2 regions of the Agrobacterium sp. H141 genome follow, and region 2 is predicted to be linked to the other one. Evidence: riboswitches for the same ligand, from Rfam matches in the RefSeq annotation. Region 2 holds a riboswitch; the other holds the start of a gene.
What was found. A riboswitch is a leader RNA that binds a small molecule or an ion and turns the genes downstream of it on or off. The one in region 2 is predicted to bind S-adenosylmethionine.
Positions count from the first base shown of each region.

Region 1: it holds a riboswitch for S-adenosylmethionine, as region 2 does, so the genes downstream of both, metA (homoserine O-acetyltransferase MetA) here and ACWPM9_RS18155 (O-succinylhomoserine sulfhydrylase) in region 2, are expected to answer to the same signal.

Region 1 is NZ_CM169893.1:191,676-195,054, forward strand. Features, by position in the region: gene ACWPM9_RS00865 (aldose epimerase family protein) at 1-766, opposite strand, end outside; gene metA (homoserine O-acetyltransferase MetA) at 791-1,717, opposite strand; SAM riboswitch at 1,802-1,879, opposite strand; gene rpsU (30S ribosomal protein S21) at 2,130-2,369, shown strand; gene ACWPM9_RS00880 (thiamine diphosphokinase) at 2,519-3,169, shown strand; gene ACWPM9_RS00885 (ABC-F family ATP-binding cassette domain-containing protein) at 3,174-3,379, shown strand, end outside.
Region 2 is NZ_CM169893.1:3,861,582-3,864,960, forward strand. Features, by position in the region: gene apaG (Co2+/Mg2+ efflux protein ApaG) at 1-117, opposite strand, end outside; gene ACWPM9_RS18155 (O-succinylhomoserine sulfhydrylase) at 265-1,449, opposite strand; SAM riboswitch at 1,493-1,571, opposite strand; gene ACWPM9_RS18160 (2'-deoxycytidine 5'-triphosphate deaminase) at 1,644-2,741, shown strand; tRNA gene ACWPM9_RS18165 (tRNA-Gly) at 2,797-2,870, shown strand; gene ACWPM9_RS18170 (glycosyltransferase family 2 protein) at 2,859-3,379, opposite strand, start outside.

The DNA of each region.
Region 1 (3,379 bases), 610 kb from region 2:
TGCTGCGTTTCTCTGTGCGTTCGGCGGACAAGCAGAAATTATGGTCGAAAGGCACTTGCTTGCCGTTTTCACCCCTGCGGATAGGCGCAATTTCACGAAAATCGAATGGTGTTTTCTCGACTGAACGCTGTTCACCCGTCGGTATGAGCTTGTCGTCAACGGGAAGATAATGCTTGGCGGCGATCATGATCCGATGATCGAGAATCGTATCGCCACCATCCAGATTGAAATAGGAATGATGGCAGATATTGGCGGGTGTCGGTTGATCCGTGATGGTTTCATGCGTGACGGAAAAAATGCCGCCTTCCTTCAATCGGTAGGTGGTCTTCACAGTGCAGTTGCCGGGATAACCGCCCCGGCCGTCAGGATCGGTAAATGTCAGGACGGCGTAATCGCTTCCATAGTCAACGAGTTCCCAAGTATTGACCCCCATGCCATCGCCGCCGCCATGAAGGTGGCCATAGCCGCCTTCGTTCAGGTCAAGCTGGTAGCTTTTGCCGTCGATCGTCATGCGACCATTGGCGATGCGGTTGGCGTAGCGACCCGGCGTGGTGCCGAAGTAAGGGGAATGGGCCAGATAGTCGCTGAAGCGTTCGAAGCCGAGCACGAGAGAAGGTTCATGGCCGTCGAGGCGCAGATCCTGAAGCACTCCACCCCAGGTCAGGATGGAGGCCTTCAGGCCACCGCCTGATAAATGGATGCGGTGAACCGGTTGGCCTTTCTTATCCGTTCCAAAAAGCTCAAGCTTTGACTGATCGCTTGTCACGTTGTTATTCCTCCCCTTGAATGCCTAGCTGCCCGTCTTTCCGATGGCCTTCAGCTCGTATGGCGTGGTCTGATAGATTTCGTTGATCCAGTTTCCGAAAAAAAGGTGGGCATGGCTGCGCCAGCGGTTTTGCGGCGGCCGGTCCGGATTATCTCCGGGAAAATAATTGAAGGGCGGCTTGATCGGCGCGCCCGTCTCCACGTCGCGGAAATATTCATCTGCGAGAGAGGTGGAATCATATTCGACATGGTTGAACATGTAGAGGCGCCTGGATGCTTCTTCCTGAACAAGGCAGACACCCATTTCATCCGATTCCATCAGAATCTCGAGGCCCTCAACCTTCTCGATGTCGGCTCTTCGAACTTCTGTCCATCTCGATACCGGGATCTGGAAATCATCGGAGAACCCACTGAGATAGACGGATGACGGCTTGAGGTTCTGATGACGATAGACACCGAAGGCCTTTTCACCGAGCGCATATTTCGGCACGCCATGAAAATGATAGATCGCAGCCATCGCACCCCAGCAGATATTCAGCGTGGAGTGAACATTGGTCTTTGTCCAATCGAGGATCTGGCACATTTCATCCCAGTAGGTCACATCCTCAAAGGGGAGCGTTTCAATCGGAGCGCCGGTGATGATGAAGCCGTCGAACTGACGGTCCTTCACTTCATCCCAGGTTTCATAGAATGAGAGCAGGTGCTCTTCCGGCGTGTTTTTGGCCCTGTGCCCGCCGATGCGGATGAGCGAAAACTCCACCTGAAGCGGTGATGCGCCGACCAGTCTTGCGATCTGAAGCTCTGTCTTGATCTTGTTCGGCATGAGGTTGAGGAGGCCGATTTGCAAGGGGCGGATGTCCTGGCGGATCGCTTCGGTTTCCGTCATGACGCGCACGCCCTCATCAAGGAGGGTTTCGAAGGCTGGTAGCGTATCGGGGATCTTGATCGGCATATTTGGCTCGACTTTCCTTCTCGTCGCGGAATACCGCGTACAAAAATCCGGCCGCTTGGTGATCGCCACCGGTTCCGGGAAGTCTGTCAACTTGCCACGGCCCTTTAGCGATTTGTTTAACGTGGCTGCAAGCCGGCCGGCCAAATCACCACGATCAGCAGCTTTGATAGCTCTGCCGCAGCAGGTGGTCAACGAAAAAGCATGATGCAACCTGTGCTGTTCGGGCTTGACCCGGAGGGGGTGCTGACTACATAAGACGCGTGGCCGGGTTTCTTCGCCTTGCGCGGACCACATAATTTTATGCCCGGCATCGCTCTCAGCCGAAAGCGAAATAGCACCTGAAGAGTGCCGTCGTTCATACCGCCTTATCGGCGGGCACGAACTATGTGTTACCTCAAACGAAGGAGACAACGTGCAAGTTATTGTCCGTGACAACAATGTAGACCAGGCGTTGCGTGCGCTGAAAAAGAAGATGCAGCGCGAAGGCCTTTTCCGTGAAATGAAGGCTCGCCAAGCCTATGAGAAGCCATCTGCTCGCCGCGCTCGCGAAAAGGCAGAAGGCATCAGCCGCATGCGCAAGCTGGCCCGCAAGAAAGCACAGCGCGAAGGGCTGATTCCGGGACCTCGCAAAAAAGTAGCTGCAGGGCGGTAATCGCGCCCATTTGCGTGAGATATGATCGCATCGGTCTTAGATCGATCTGGCAACAAGGGTGAAGGCGCCGCGTTTTGGTACTTCTATACAGTACCGCTGTTTCGATGCGCCTTTCCCTTTTGCGTAAAGATGCGCTAAGGGCTCGTTTCATGAACGAACCCGCTTTTACAATCCTTCTTGGTGGAATGCTGACGCCTTCGGAACGGCTTAAACAAGTCGTCGCCGACACGCGCGCCATTGCCGCTGATGGTGGCATGCGTCACGCGAAAATGCTGGGACTTCAGCCTGAGCTTTGGGTTGGCGATTTCGACAGTTCCGATGACCTGCCCGAAAGCGATTATCCCGGCATTTTGAGGATGCCTTATCCGGCCAGAAAGAATGTGACGGACGGGGAGATTGCCGTGGATGAGGCGATAGCCCGAGGGGCGCGCAAGCTTGTTCTGGTGGGCGCGCTTGGCGGTGAGCGCTCCGACCATGCGATGATGCACCTGATTGCCGGTGTCGCATTGGCGAAATCCGGTCTGGACGTGATGATGACCTCGGGCGACGAAGAAGCATATCCGTTGCTTTCAAGGCCCTTGCATCTCGACTTGCCGCAAGGCTCGCTGTTTTCCGTGCTTGGTCTGACAAGGCTTGAAGGCCTTACCATTCGCAATGCACGCTACCCGCTCAACGACTTTACCCTTCCATTCGGTTCTTCGCGGACGATTTCGAACGTCGCCGAAGGACCAGTCGAATTCACGCTGGGCAGCGGCGATGCCGTGATCCTTGCGCGCCCTCATGACCTGACCGGAGCCTGAAACCTTGGCGCCTCCCATTTTGAAACTCGACGACATCAAGCTTTCCTTTGGCGGTACGCCATTGCTCGACGGCGCAAATCTGCAGGTAGAACCGGGCGACCGGATTTGTCTCGTGGGGCGAAACGGCTCCGGCAAGTCGACGCTGATGAAGATTGCCGCCGGCATGGTGGAGTCACAGTCGGGCGAGGTGTTTAGGCATCCGTCTTCGAC
Region 2 (3,379 bases):
GTTTGATATGACGACACGATAGCCCCAGACATAGCGGTCGTCACCCGGATCGGATTGCTCCTCCAGATAATACGGCTCGACACTCACCTCTATGTCCCTCGTCAGGGCTCGATACATTCGCCAAACCTCCAATCAGTTCGTTAACCATATTCTACAGCCTGACGTTAACGTCAATAAAAGGCTGTGGCGCATGCACGCTCCACAGCCTTTGTTACAGATTATTTCTGGGCATCCACGCGACAATTATCGGTAGCGTGACAGAGGTCAGGCCTTCACGACATCCAATGCCCGGGCGAAGTCCTCGAGCAGATCGTCGCCATCCTCGATACCGCAGGACAACCGGACGGTGCCATCGGTTATGCCCAGCTCCGCACGCGCTTCGTCACTGAGGTTCTTGTGCGTGGTGGTTGCCGGATGGGTGATCAGGCTCTTGGCATCGCCAAGATTGTTGGAGATGGTCACCACGTCCAATGCGTCCTGCAAGGCGAAGGCCGCATCCTTGCCGCCCTTCATTTCGAAGGCAACGAGCGTCGATCCGCCCGTCATCTGCTTTGCAATGATGCTGGCCTGAGGATGATCGGCGCGTCCCGGATAAATGACACGGGCCACCTTGCCGCTGTCGGCGAGCAGGTCGGCGATCCTTGCCGCATTCTCCGTCTGCTGCTTTACCCGCAGAGGCAGCGTCTCAATGCCCTTCAGCAATGTCCATGCATTGAACGGAGACATGGCGGGACCGCTATGACGGAAATAGTCATGCAGGTTTTCGTCGATCCATTCCTTGTTGGACAGAACGACGCCTCCCAGACAACGACCCTGACCATCGATATGCTTGGTTGCGGAGTAGACGACGACATGTGCACCCAGTTCCAAAGGCTTCTGGAACAGCGGAGTTGCAAAGACATTGTCGACAACCAGTGTCGCGCCTGCCTGATCGGCCAGTCTTGCCACGGCTGCAATATCAACCACTTCCAGTGTCGGATTGGTCGGGCTTTCGAGGAAGAAGACCTTTGTATTGGGGCGGATCGCCTCTTCCCATTTTGCGAGATCGCGACCATCGACCAGTGTGCAGTCGATGCCATAGCGAGGGGCGAGCGTCTCGACCACCCAGCGGCACGAACCGAACAGGGCGCGAGCAGCAACGATGTGGTCGCCCGTTTTCAGCTGACACATGATCGCAGCCGTGATTGCGGCCATGCCCGATGCCGTGGCGCGCGCATCTTCGGCACCTTCCAGCATGCACATGCGCTTTTCAAACATATCATTGGTCGGGCTGCCGTAACGGGCGTAGATAAAACCGTCGTCCTCGCCCTTGAAGCGCGCCTCTGCGGCGGCGGAATTGTCGTAGACGAAGCCCTGGGTCAGGAAGATTGCTTCCGATACCTCACCGTATTGCGAGCGGAGTGTTCCTCCATGGACAAGTTGCGTTGCCGGGCGCCATTTCTTGCTCATGCCACGTGCCTTTCAAACAAAAAAAACCGGTCGCAAAAGCAGACCGGTTTCATACCCGGTCTTTTTAGCCATTTGTTTAACGTGGCTGCAAGCCGACCGGCCAAATCACCACGGGATAAGGGCCTAATACGCCGGTTGGTGACTTGCGTCAATTCTCCGCTTTTGATTTTGTCTCGCCAAACAGGAACGACGACATGACTAGGAAATCAGGCATTCTGGCCGACCGCGCCATCAAGGCGCTCTTCGCTGAAGGTCAGCTGAAAAGCCAGGACACACTCGACAGCGACCAGATACAGCCAGCCAGCCTCGATCTGCGCCTTGGCTCGAAAGCTATCCGCGTGCGCGCCAGTTTCATGCCGGGCCCCGGCTGCACCGTTGCCGAGAAGCTTGAGCGGCTGACCCTTCACGAGATCGACCTTGAGAACGGAGCGGTGCTGGAAACCGGCTGCGTCTACATCGTTCCGCTGATGGAAAGCCTTGAGCTTCCAGAGGATATTTCGGCGTCGGCGAACCCCAAGAGTTCCACTGGTCGCCTGGACATCTTTACCCGCGTCATGGTCGACCGGGCCCAGGAGTTCGACAAGGTGCCGGCCGGCTATAAAGGGCCGCTCTATCTGGAGATTTCGCCGCGGACATTCCCGATCATCGTTCGACGCGGCTCACGCCTGTCGCAGATCCGCTTTCGTGTCGGGCACGCCTTGCTGTCAGAAGCGCAATTGCTGGACCTGCATTCCGCTGAAACGCTTGTTGCCAGTGATGTGCCCAATGTCTCCGGCGGTGGCATTGCGCTTTCGATCGACCTGACCGGCTCCAGCCCTGACGGTCTGATCGGCTATCGGGGCAAGCACCACACTTCTGTGATAGATGTTGACCGGAAAGCCGCCCACGACATTCTCGACTTCTGGGAACCGATCTATAACCGCGGCAGCCGCGAACTGATCCTCGATCCGGACGAGTTCTATATTCTCGTTTCCAACGAGGCTGTGCATGTGCCTCCCCTTTATGCTGCTGAAATGACGCCATACGACCCGCTGGTGGGTGAGTTCCGCGTGCACTATGCCGGCTTCTTCGACCCGGGCTTTGGACATGCGGGCGCCGGCGGTGCCGGAAGCCGTGCTGTACTGGAAGTGCGCAGCCACGAAGTCCCCTTCATTCTCGAGCATGGCCAGATTATCGGCCGGCTGGTTTATGAGGACATGCAGGAAAAGCCGGAAGGGCTTTATGGCACCGGGCTCGGGTCGAACTATCAGGCGCAGGGCCTGAAGCTCTCCAAGCATTTCCGCGCAGGCTGAGCCTTCGTTTTTGCGCTTGCTGGCTGCCGTCGCTTGCTGGTAATGAAGTCTCATCGCGGGTGTAGCTCAATGGTAGAGCAGCAGCTTCCCAAGCTGAATACGAGGGTTCGATTCCCTTCACCCGCTCCAAAGTCTTGGCTTCCATCTCCGGCTCCACCATCTCTGGCGACGCACTTGTTCCTGTGCTGCCGGCGAATGGGGTGTCTTGTGCCAGAAGAACGGATTGCGCCTGAGTTCAAACACGGCGCGCCAGGCAGCGATGGTGATCATCATCCAGTAGACCGGGACACCAATCCATCGCATGCCGATTCGTTGTTTTTCCTGCGGCATCATGGGTGAGACACCGAGTGCGATGAACACCGCATAAGATCCCATGACGTTGAGAAGATCGACAACGATCAGAATAATCTGAAGCGCGCTGATCGGCGGCTTCGGCGTTTCAAGCATGAACATGCAAGATTGGATCAGTGCGACGACGAGAGCCGGATGGAGCAATGCGGATACGATCACACCACCGAACAGCAACTGAAATACGACAAAGCCCTTCCAGCCCATCTCCGCCCTTGCTTCCCGATTGTCCCGCGTGACAACCAGCCATGTCTGCAGCCATCCCTTGAACCAACGGGTACGTTGGCGCA